2 regions of the Paraburkholderia sp. GAS206C genome follow, and region 1 is predicted to be linked to the other one. Evidence: riboswitches for the same ligand, from Rfam matches in the RefSeq annotation. Region 1 holds a riboswitch; the other holds the start of a gene.
The links. A riboswitch is a leader RNA that binds a small molecule or an ion and turns the genes downstream of it on or off. The one in region 1 is predicted to bind cobalamin.
Positions count from the first base shown of each region.

Region 2: another riboswitch for cobalamin. It lies ahead of P3T20_RS06770 (TonB-dependent receptor domain-containing protein); the one in region 1 lies ahead of P3T20_RS22960 (HoxN/HupN/NixA family nickel/cobalt transporter).

Region 1 covers NZ_JBNDKR010000008.1:177,447-183,679, forward strand. The annotation lists gene cobO (cob(I)yrinic acid a,c-diamide adenosyltransferase) at 1-354, shown strand, start outside; gene P3T20_RS22955 (cobyrinate a,c-diamide synthase) at 358-1,656, shown strand; cobalamin riboswitch at 1,737-1,931, shown strand; gene P3T20_RS22960 (HoxN/HupN/NixA family nickel/cobalt transporter) at 2,026-3,084, shown strand; gene P3T20_RS22965 (cobyric acid synthase) at 3,113-4,651, opposite strand; gene cobD (threonine-phosphate decarboxylase CobD) at 4,786-5,835, shown strand.
Region 2 covers NZ_JBNDKR010000002.1:533,562-539,794, forward strand. The annotation lists gene P3T20_RS06760 (helix-turn-helix domain-containing protein) at 1-636, shown strand, start outside; gene P3T20_RS06765 (DUF5074 domain-containing protein) at 654-1,301, shown strand; gene P3T20_RS06770 (TonB-dependent receptor domain-containing protein) at 1,323-3,248, opposite strand; adenosylcobalamin (AdoCbl) riboswitch at 3,294-3,383, opposite strand; gene atzF (allophanate hydrolase) at 3,643-5,472, shown strand; gene P3T20_RS06780 (GntR family transcriptional regulator) at 5,602-6,233, shown strand, end outside.

The sequences.
Region 1 (6,233 bases):
AACTGCGATTTCGTCACGATGGGCGACGGCTATACCTGGAACACGCAGGATCGGGAAGCCGACATTGCGACGGCACGCAAAGGCTGGAGCGAAGCCTGCCGGATGATCGAAAGCGGCGAATATCAGATGGTGATTCTCGACGAACTCAATACCGTACTCAAGTACGAGTATCTGCCGCTCGATGAAGTGCTGGACGTCTTTAGCAAGCGTCCGGACATGCTCCATGTGGTGGTCACCGGACGGCATGCGCCTGACGGACTGATTGAGGCCGCAGACCTCGTCACCGAGATGCGCATCGTCAAACACCCATACCGCGAGCAACACGTCAAAGCGCAGCGCGGCGTCGAGTTCTAAGCCATGGCCGCCTGTCCAGCGCTGTTCATCAGCGCCCCGGCTTCGGGTCAGGGCAAGACCACCGTCACGGCAGGGCTTGCCCGCTACCACAGCCGCCTCGGACGGCGTGTGCGCGTGTTCAAGACCGGTCCGGACTTTATCGATCCGACTATCCTCGCGCACGCGAGCGGTGCGGCGGTGTTTTCGCTCGACCTCTGGATGGTCGGCGAAGCCGGCTGCCGTACACTGCTGGCCGAAGCGGCAGGCGACGCCGATCTGATCCTGGTCGAAGGGGTCATGGGGCTGTACGACGGCCGGCCCAGCAGTGCCGATCTGGCGAGCGCCTTCGGCATACCCGTATTGGCGGTGATCGCAGCGAAATCCATGGCCCAGACCTTCGGCGCATTGGCCTTCGGTCTCGCTCAATTCCAGCCGCAGGTGCCTTTTTACGGTGTGCTCGCGAACCGGGTCGGCTCGCCCTATCACGCGAAACTGCTTGAAGAGGCATTACCGGCCTCGCTGCGCTGGTGCGGCCATCTGAACAGCAACGACTCGATCGAATTGCCGGACCGGCACCTCGGTTTGCACCAGGCCGCAGAAATCGCGGATCTCGATGCACGCCTCAACCAGGTTGCCGATGCGCTCGCCGCGACGCCGCTGGCCGAACTGCCGCCCGCCATCCACTTCGAGGCGCCACCGCGTAACAGCCTGCCACGCCTGCTCGACGGCAGGCTGATCGCAATTGCAAAGGACGCGGCCTTTTCCTTTATCTACCCAGCCAATCTCGCACTGCTCGAAGCACTCGGCGCCAGACTCGCGTATTTCTCGCCGCTCGCCAATGAACCGGTACCTCAGGCTGCCGATGCCCTCTATCTTCCCGGCGGTTACCCGGAACTCCATGCCCGGACCCTGGCGGACCGGAAATGCAGTGCCGGCTCGATTCGCGCACACGCCGCAGCCGGCAAACCGTTGATCGCCGAATGTGGCGGCATGCTCTATCTGCTTGACCGACTGATCGACGTGCACGGTGCCTCTACCCCGATGCTCGGCCTGCTGCCCGGCGAGGCCAGCATGCAGATCCGCTTCGCGGCACTGGCCATGCAACAGATCGAAGGACGACACGGCGTCATGACCGGACACACGTTCCACTATTCGAAGCTGAACACGCCGCTCGCACCGGTTACGACCGCGGTTCGGCCGCAAGGCGCAACCAGCGGAGAAGCCCTCTATCGGCACGGTGCAATCGTCGCAACCTACATGCACGCTTACTGGCCGTCGAATCCGGTATTCGCCGCCGCCTTGTTCCGCGGCGAGGCGTTCTGAACAAAAATCGCTGGAAAGGGAAAGGTCCCTCCGTCCGAACCGCTATTCATGCGGAGATTGACGCCCTCCGGCAGCCTTCTGTACTCTTGCGCCTTGATGGTTCCCCTCACCGGGATTAAACGGGAACGCAGTGAGAGCGCTCTGCTCAAGTCTGCGACTGCCCCCGCAACTGTAAGCGCCGAGTCCACACCATGCTTGACCACTGGGTAACCGGGAAGGTCGGTGCCGGATCGTGACGTGCGAGTCAGGAGACCTGCCATCGACCGAGGTCTGCTCAGCCGGATCGGACGGGGATGTCCGAGTCGCCAAGTATCCGTTTGCGCGAATGGATACCTGCTGTAAGGACAGCCCGAACCTCAGGATTCTTGCATGTCCATCACGTACTCAAGGTCAGTTCCAACTGACGCATTGCGCTATCGGCTGATTGCCATCTACAGCGTCCTCGCTTTATTCAACGTCGGCAGCTGGATCTGGGCCTTCATAGCCTTCCACGGTCACCCGCTGTTACTGGGCACCGGCCTGGTCGCCTACGGCTTCGGATTGCGCCATGCAGTCGATGCCGATCACATCGCCGCCATCGATAACGTCACACGCAAACTGATGCAGGATGGCCGGCGGCCCGTCACGGTCGGTTTCTTCTTTGCCATCGGTCACTCGGCCGTGGTTTTGCTGGTAGCGGCAGCGGTTGCTGCTACAGCCTCTGCGCTCGAAAGCCGGTTCGAATCCTGGCAAAACGTCGGCGGCATAATCTCGACCAGCGTCTCAGCGATCTTCCTGTTTTTGATCGCGGGCATGAACCTGATCATCCTACGCGGCGTATGGCGGGCGTTCAAGAAAGTAAAGCGTGGTGAGCCGTACGATCAGGACGATCTCGACCTCTTACTCAACAGTCGCGGCTTGCTCGCACGGATGTTCCGGCCGCTGTTCAAGCTTGTATCGAACTCATTGTGGATGTTGCCGCTCGGCTTTCTGTTCGGCCTGGGTTTCGATACCGCGACCGAAGTCAGCCTGCTCGGCATCTCGGCACACCAGGCATCTCAAGGGTTGTCGATCTGGATCGTGCTGGTGTTTCCGGTACTCTTCGCCGCAGGCATGACACTGATCGACACCACCGACGGGATCCTGATGCTTGGTGCCTATGAATGGGCGTTCGTGCGACCGATCCGCAAGCTTTACTACAACCTCACGATTACGCTGGTCTCTGTGCTCGTCGCGGTCGTGATAGGCGGTATTGAGGCGCTGGGGATGATTGCCGACCAGATCAGGCAAAAGGGCCTGTTCTGGCAGACCGTCGATACGCTGAACGAGAATTTCAACAACCTCGGCTTCGTCATCATTGGCATCTTCATCGTCTCCTGGGTCCTGTCGTTCCTGATTTACCGGATCAAGGGCTACGACAAACTCGAAGCGCATCTGCATGCGCAATAAGCGCTCAGTTGAGCTGGCTCGGCTGGAGTCAGCGTGACGCGTCCGCACGCTTGCCGATAGCGGCGAACACCCGAGCCAGGTCGAGGTGCTCCTCGAGCGTATCGGCGAGCCGGTCGAGCGACGCGTCCCGCAACGCCGGATAGTCGAGTGCTTGCGAACCGGCCAGCCCCGCCCACGCGAGCAAGGCACTGCAGGAGGCCGGCGTGTCGAACAGCCCGTGCACATAAGTGGCGAGAATCTGCCCGTCAGCCGACACCGCGCCATCGGGACGTGTATCGTCCCCGTCCGACTGATCCGCTACGAGGTACAACGCCGGCGCATCAAGCGCGGGGCCGTGGGTTTCGCCCATGTGAATCTCGTAGCCGCAAACGTCCGGCGAACCGTTCAGCGTCAGGGCGCCCGTGACGTTCCTGAGCATCTTCTCGCGTGTGATGACGGTCTCGTAATCGAGCCAGCCGAGACCCTTCGTGGTACCCGGCTGGCCCTCCACGCCGTGCGGGTCGTTCACCGATTGGCCGAGCATCTGCATGCCTCCGCAGATACCGATCACCCGGCCGCCATAACGCAAATGCCGACGCAGCACTTCTTCCCAACCGTTGTCGCGCAGCCAGGCCAGATCTCCACGCACATTCTTGGAGCCGGGCAAAATCACCAGGTCCGCGGGCGGCGGCGGAATACCCGCAAGCGCATAGCTGAAATCGACCTGCGGGTGCGCGCGGAGCGCATCGAAATCCGTGTGATTGCTGATATGCGGCAATGCCGGCACGACCACCCGCAGAGACTGCACGGCATCGGCCGCACCGCTATGCGCCACACGCGGCAGCATGTCTTCGGCGTCGAGCGCCAATCCGTGCAGATACGGCACCACCCCCAGTACCGGCTTGCCTGTACGTGCCTCCAGCCAGTCAAGCCCAGGCTGCAGCAGACCTGGATCGCCTCGAAACCGGTTGATGACGAAACCGCAGACCCTTGCGCGTTCGGATTCGGACAGGCATTCGAGCGTACCGAGCAAATGCGCGAACACACCGCCGCGATCGATATCGGCCACCAACAGCACCGGGCAATCGACCGCTTCAGCAAAGCCCATGTTGGCGATGTCGTTCGCACGCAGATTGATCTCCGCCGGGCTGCCGGCCCCTTCCACCAGGATCGTGTCGTACTGCTGCTGCAGGCGTGCGTAAGATTCGAGCACGGCCTTGAAGGCCAGCGGTTTATAGTCGTGATAGGCGCGCGCATCAAGATTCATTCGTGCTTTGCCATGCACGATCACCTGCGCACCACGATCGCTGGTCGGCTTGAGCAGCACCGGGTTCAGGTCCGTATGCGCGGGAATGCCGGCCGCAATCGCCTGCAACGCCTGTGCGCGGCCAATCTCGCCCCCATCGATCGTGACTGCGCTGTTGAGCGCCATGTTCTGTGGCTTGAACGGCGCTACCCGTCCGCCGCGGCGCGACACCAGCCGGCACAGACCGGCGACCAGCGTGCTCTTGCCTGCATCGGAGGTTGTACCCTGGATCATCAGTGTGCCGCCAGGCACAGCCGGTGCGAAATCGTTCGGAACAGTCATCAGGAAACTGAGGCTCGATCAAAAATGGATGAGTTGGTGCACACAACGCAATTTGCAGAGGTGCGAGAGGCATCACACGGTTTACGATTATCCCATTGCCACCGGTGCATCACCCCTGTCGATACAATCACGACATGATTTCACCCAACCCTACACTCGTCCCGGGCGCAATCGTGCATGGTGGCAATCTGCGCGAAGCCGTCCGGCGCTACGGTATCAGTTTTGACGCGTGGCTCGATCTGTCGACCGGTATCAATCCGCACGCCTATCCGGTGCCCCCCATTCCTGCCGAGATATGGCGCCGCCTGCCCGACGATGGCGATGGCCTGCTCGCCGATGCCGCGCGGTACTATGGCGCGCCGAGTTCCGACCATATAACGTCAGTGGCGGGTAGCCAGGCAGCCATCCGGGCGCTGCCCGAACTGCTTCGGCGCGGAGTCGCCGCGGTTGCTCCGCTAACCTATGGCGAATATGCCCCTGCGTTCGAGCGCGCGGGCCACACCGTCGTGCCACTCGACATCGACGACGATGTGTTGCCCTGCGGCGTCAACCACGCGGTCGTCGTCACGCCAAACAATCCGACAACGAAGCAAGTGGACCCGCACCGTCTGTTGCAGTGGCATGCGCAACTTTCGGCGGTCGGCGGCACGCTGATCGTGGATGAAACGTTCGGTGACGCACTGCCTGCGGAGACATGCTCGTCGATGGCAGCGTATGTCGATCGCGAGGGACTCGTGGTCCTGCGCTCACCGGGAAAATTCTTCGGACTCGCCGGAGCGCGTTGCGGCTTCGCGCTGGGCCGGCCCGAGTTACTTGCAGCGCTAAGCCTCCATCTCGGCGCCTGGACCGTCAACGGACCCGCCCGCCATGCAGTGGCACACGCGTTCCGCGACCATGCGTGGCAACATCAGATGCGTGTGCTACTTGCGTCTGAAAGCGCACGGCTTGTAGCGTTGCTGCAGGCTCACGGCCTGGTCGCACTGAGCACTCCCCTGTTTGCCTGGTTCCCGGATCCACGTGCAGAGGCACTGCACCAGGGGCTCGCCCGGCAAGGGATCTGGACACGCTATTTTTCGGCTATCCCCAGCGTGCGCTTTGGGCTACCCGGGTTGGAGCAAGAGTGGGCACGGCTCGAGCTGGCTCTTGCCCGGACCATGGACGAACTCTCGAAGATCGGAGAATGAACGAGCTGCCGGTGCGGTGGCCCATGACCGTCTCCGCATCGAGAATGGCTTTGATGCGGCCTCGCACCCGGCGAGTAGTCTCTGCTTTCTTCGTCCGGATTGGCCGAACGTTTCTCAGTAAGAGATCTCACTTGGCCCGCATCCAATCCTGTATTTCGATGAACATCAGGCGCCATATCGGTCGACGAGATGTCTCGCAAATGGCCAGGCGCATAAAGGGAAGCACGAGAAGCGTCTAACCGACCGGTGATCGGTGGGGATCGCCCGGTGAAGCACGAAATACATCCCCAAACAGCGGCCGCTTTCGAGATGGGCGAACGCCTCCTCTCAACCCCACAAGAGCCAGTCGACAGAAATCCCCGACCGACAGCTTGCCTGCCAGTAAGAGACAATCAGGT
Region 2 (6,233 bases), on a different contig from region 1:
TTAATTGCATGTGGCGAGGAACGTCCTCTTCTGCTTGCCGAAGTCGAAGCCTTGCTGGCATCCGACACGCTCATCGTCGATGCATGTCACTATGCCGTGCGCGAAGCGGACACCGTCGTTTCGCTCGCAAGACGTCCTGTGTTGTTCGCGCTTGCACGCGCGCTCGCCGAAGCGTGGCCGTCCGACGTGCCACGGGACACGCTGATCTCGCAGGCATTCCGCACCCGGCATCCCGACGAATCGCATCGCGTACGCCTGCGCGTCGAAATCGGACGGCTTCGCACATTGCTCGGGACGCTGGCGAGCGTGAATGCAACGAGAGCCGGTTTTGCACTGGCGCCGCAGCGGGCGCGAGAAATCGTGGTGCTGGCGCGACCCGTCGAAGAAGGACATGCGGTGGTACTCGCCTTGCTCGCCGACGGTGAGTCGTGGTCGAGCTCGGCGCTCGCGCTTGTGCTTGGCGCCAGCCAGCGCACCGTACAGCGGACGCTCGACTCGCTGGCGGCCGCCGGCAAGGTGCAGTCGTTTGGACGTGGACGGGCGCGTCGCTGGATGACCCCGGCCCTGCCGGGATTCACGACGACATTGTTACTCCCCGCGCCGCTACCGGTTGATTATGATGGAATCGACAGGTGACCAGCCAGGGAGACGCCATGAAGCGTGCAACAGCAGAAATCGTCAATGAATACGGCCCATTTCCGGGTATCGATGGCGTGCATGGCGTCACCTATGATGGTGAGCACGTCTGGTTTGCCAGCGGAGACAGGCTGAACGTGCTCGATCCGCAGAGCGGCAAGACGCTGCGCTCGCTCGATGTCGCCGCACACGCAGGCACGGCCTTCGACGGCCAGCACCTGTACCAGATCGCCGATCATCACATCCAGAAGATCGATCCGCAAACCGGCCGCGTGCTCGCCTCGATCCCGGCTCCTGGCGGCGACGATGCCGCAGGACTCACGTGGGCCGAAGGGTCGCTGTGGGTGGGGCAGTATCGGGATCGGAAGATTCTTCAGATCGACCCCGAAACCGGGAAGGTTCTTCGCAGCATCGAATCGAACCGCTTCGTCACCGGTGTGACGTGGGTTGACGGAGAGCTCTGGCACGCCACATGGGACGATAACGAAAGCGAGCTACGACACGTCGATCCACGCAGCGGCGAAGTCGTGGAGAGTCTCGAAATGCCGCCCGGCACCCACGTGTCCGGGCTGGAGTCCGACGGAGCCGAGCAGTTCTTCTGCGGCGGCGGACGCAGCGGCAAGCTGCGAGCCGTCCGCCGGCCGAAGCGCGGCGCCGCCGCCTAAAACACCGCATAAAACACCGCCTTAGAACGTGTAAGCCAGCTTGCCGAACGCCGTCCGGCCCAACGTGTTGTAGCCGTACGCGGTTACGTACTGCCGGTTGAACAGATTCGACAGATTGGCGGACACGGTGAGATGCGAGTTGATCTTGTACGCAGCGCGCAGGCCCACCGTTGTATAGGATGGCAGATAGATCGAGTTGGCCTGATCGTCGAAGGTCGATCCACCGTACAGCACGGAGATGCCCGTGCTCAGTGCGTGCAGGCGGAACTCGTCCCACATGTGATCGATGTTCAGGCTGAACGTCTGACGCGGGCGGCGGTTAAGCCAGGTCTGATCCGTGACGTCCTGCGGATTCAGGAAACCGACAGAGAGGCTCACCGGCGTCGATTTGCCGATGGTGCCCTTGTACGACAGGTCGATGCCCTGAATATGCGCGCGTCCGACGTTCACCGGCAGGAAGGTCAACGAGTCGTATTCGATCAGGTTGTGAACGCGCGTGTCGTACACCGCCGCCGTGAAGGTCCCGAACGACGTGGTGGCATCCAGCGCCGCCTCAACCGTATCGCTGCGCTCCGGCAGAAGGTTTGGGTTCCCGTAGCCCGGATAGTACAGGTCGTCGAAGGTCGGCAGACGGAACGCATTGCCATACGAAACGCGCGCCGTATAAACCGGCGTGATCGCATAAGACAAGGCAACGTTGCCGGTATTGACCGACTGCCCCTCGATGATCTCGTGACGGCCTGCCAGGAACACGGTCAACGGGCCGAGCGTCGCCGACTGATGCAGCGAAACCGCTGAATCGTCGCGCGTCGGCACACCCGACGGAATGTCGTATGGCAGGAAGGCCTGCTCGCGCGAGAAGTCGTAGGCAAGCTTGGTCTCGCCGGACAGCGGCAGGTTGAACAGCGCGGGCCCACGCTCCTGATGCGTCAGCGAGGTCGACGTGCTCAGGCGCGTCGAGTCGATCTCATCGGATGGGATGCCCGGCGTATTCGTATACAGGAACTCGCGGTCCGTGGCGTAGCCGACCGACTGATCGAGCTGCGTGAACGGCGTGACATCCAGATGGAACGCAGCGCCTGTCGTCAGCTGATAATCGGCCTGGCGGTCGTCGCCGCCCGCGTCATCGTAGGAGAGATCCGAGCGGTGATACAGGAAGAACGTGGAGAGCGACCAGTTGTTGTGCGCGTAACCCAGGCGTCCATCCACGTCCTGTGCATGGTACGGGTTACGGCCATCTTCGTGACCGAAGACAACCGGCTGCGTCGCATCGATCCCCGCCGTGTTGTAGTCATGCAAGCCGAGCGAGTAGGTCAGCCCGCTCAACGCCGAGAGCGCGCCGGTGGACGGGACCGAGCCCGATGTGCGGACCTGCGTATCGAAGGTCTTGTTCGACCCGCCGCCCACCGACACCGTGGTCTGATTGGGCTGATTGGAAGCGTGGTTCGTGAAGAGCTGGATCACGCCACCCATCGCATCGGCGCCGAACGAAGCGGCTGCCGGACCGGAGATCACCTCGACGCGGTCGAATGCGGAGGTCGGCAGATCAGCCCACTCGGCCTGACCGCTGGTCGCGGAACCGACCCGGATGCCGTCGATAAACACGGCCACCTGATTTCCCGCCGAGCCACGGATGCTGACGGACGCAAGCGAACCTGGGCCGCCGTTCTGCGCAATGGTCACACCGGGCAGTGTAGCGAGCGCCTGCGTGATGCTTGGGTCAATGGGCGAAAGACGGTCGAGATCTGCGCGAGTCAGAACCTGGGTCGTGGCGTATCGCTGATCGAACGATTGCGGCAGATGCTGCGTGTCGCCGGTGACGAGGATATTCGGTAGCGTGGTTTGCGCGACGGCCTGATCCTGGGTCGACGACGAGTCGTCGGCGTGGGCGACCTGGCAAGCGGTAACCGTCAGCGCGGAGCTGATGATGAGATGACGAAGCTTCATTATTGGAATCCTGGGGATAGCGCGCCCCACAGTTGAATAGTAGACAACGACGCCGAGGTCTGACTTCCGGTTCGAACTGAAACCGGTCACAGTGGCGCGACCGCGCTGGATTTGCACCAGCTTCCACGAGTCGTTTGCGCGCATTCTACTTGCGAATCTAACGCGGACCGGAATAATTCCCGCCAATCGACGCGTCATTGCAACATCGCACCAGCGCGGTTCTGACGCCCAACGATCGGGCGTTTCGCGCCAGACGGGTGCATCGGAGAACGGCTCGGGCATGGCGTCCATGCTTGTATCGCCCCGCCCTGAAAAGGCGTGACAGCCTCCCCGCGCGGTTGGCATGAGTCTTGAGTACAATTCCCCTGAACTTGTACACAAGAGGGAATACGAGATGCGCGGATGGACAATTTCGGATTGGCAGGAAGCGTATCGGGACGGCGCGACGCCCGCCCAGTTGCTTGGCGAACTGGTCCGCGGACTGACGCCCGAAGATGACCCCGCATGGATATCGACCGTGACGCAAGCAGTGCTCGACGCGCAGCTCGCGGGCCTCGACGCGAGGCTAACCGCGGTGGGTGGCGATCTGACGAAGCTGCCGCTCTATGGCGTGCCATTCGCCGCGAAAGACAATATCGACGCCGCCGGCTTCGAGACCACAGCCGCCTGTCCCGCCTTCGCCTATACGCCAGAGCGCAGCGCGACGGTCGTGCAGCGGCTGACCGATGCCGGCGCAATCGTCATTGGTAAAACCAATCTCGATCAGTTCGCGACCGGCCTCGTGGGCGTGCGCTCCCCTTACGGCATCCCGGCCAACAGCTTCGACGCCGAGTACATCTCGGGTGGCTCGAGTTCGGGGTCAGCCTCGGTAGTTGCGCGCGGCATCGTCCCTTTCTCGCTGGGCACGGATACGGCCGGCTCGGGACGCGTCCCTGCGGGCCTCAACAATATCGTCGGAATCAAACCTACTCGTGGCGCGTTCAGCAATACAGGCGTGGTGCCGGCATGCCGCACGCTCGACTGCGTGTCGGTCTTCGCAACCACTTTCGACGACGCCGCGCTCGTGTACGACCTGGCCGCCTCGCTCGATCTGGCCGACGGTCTGTCCCGCGAAGCGCCCGCTTCCGCGCTTCAGTGGCGCGTTCCCGCCGCGCCGCGTTTTGCGGTCCCGTCACAGCCGGAATTCTTCGGCGATGAACTGTCCGCGCAAGCCTTCAAAGCTGCCGTGGCGCACCTTGAAGCGCGCGGCGCGATCTGCGTGCCGCTCGATTTTTCGCTCTTCGACGACGTCACTGCGCTGCTGTATGACGGCGCATGGGTAGCGGAACGCTATGCGGCGATTCGTGACTTTGCTGGCTCGAACGAAGCCGACATTCACCCGGTTGTGCGCGACATCATCTTCAAGGCCAAGGAATTCTCCGCCACCGACACCTTCGAATCGATCTACCGTCTCGCCGATCTCAAACGCCGCGCCGATTCGATGCTGGCGCAATTCGACGCCCTCGTCGTGCCGACTGCCCCGGCCCACTACAGGATCGCCGAACTGCTGGCGGATCCGGTGCGTCTGAACAGCAATCTCGGCAAGTACACCAACTTTGTCAATCTGCTCGACTGGAGCGCAGTGGCCGCGCCGGCAAACTTCCGCGAAGACGGACTGCCGTTTGGGATTACCTTCATTGGCGATGCGTGGCGGGAACGGGCGCTGGCTGACTTCGCGGCGCAATGGCATCGGGCCACCGGGCTGCCGCGTGGAGCGACTGGGATGCCGCTGGCTGCGCAGTCGGGTGCCGCGCAGTCCGGTGCCGCGCAACCAGCGCCTGAGGCAAAACGCAGCGCGGCGAGCGACACCATTCGCGTCGCCGTCGTCGGTGCCCATTTGCGCGGCATGCCGCTCAACCATGAACTGACGAGTCGCGGTGCAAGCTTCGTGGAGAGCACGACGACCGCGAGCAACTATCGTCTCTTCTCGCTCGCAAACACGACTCCGCCGAAACCAGGGCTGCTGCGTTCCGAAAGCGGCGCACCGATTCAGCTGGAACTCTGGGACGTGCCGGCGACTGCATTTGGTTCTTTCGTCGCTGGCGTCCCTGCACCACTTGGCATCGGCACTGTAACGCTCGCGGACGGCAGACAGGTGAAGGGTTTCATCTGCGAGCCTTACGCCCTGCAGGATGCGCAGGACATCACGGCATTCGGCGGCTGGGCTGCCTGGCTCGCGCGTTAGCTTCTCTCATTGCGCGCCGGAATCGTCCAAACATTCCATCGCAAGCCGCGTATCATGATCCAAGCTCGCGATCTTCCGCTGCCGTTGGAACAAGCTAGCCGCATCCCCCTCACGCACCTGGAAATACTGATGGTGGACAACAGCGCGCCGACTGCGCCGGCGAAAAGCGCCAGCAATCTTGCTGCGCAAATCTATACGCAACTGAAGGCCGATATCTTCGACTTCCGCCTGCTGCCGGGCGACAAGTTCAGCGAAGGCGATATCGCAACACGTATGCAGGTCAGCCGCACACCGGTCCGGCAGGCGCTGTTCTGGCTGCAGCGCGAAGGCTACGTGGATGTCAACTTCAAGAGCGGCTGGCAGGTCCGCGCGTTCGACTTCAAGTATTTCGAAGACCTCTACGAAGTGCGCGTCATGATGGAAACTTCCGCAATCGCGAAGCTCGTGGAGCTGGACGCCACCTCACGGCTCGACGCCCTGCGCGAGATCTGGTGCGTGCCCGTGAAGAAGCAGCTTGACGATCCCGCCACCGTCGCCGCGCTGGACGAAGCCTTCCATGGACGTCTCGTCGCCGCCGTGGGCAACAACGAAATGGCTCGGATGCATGGGGACATCACCGAACGCATCCGCATCATCCGCCGGCTGGACTTCACCAAGAAACCGCGCGTGGCGGCAACCTATAAGGAACACGCGGCGATTCTCAAGGCGATCTTTGCGGGCGAAGCGTCGGACGCCCAGCAGATGATCCGTGCTCATATCGC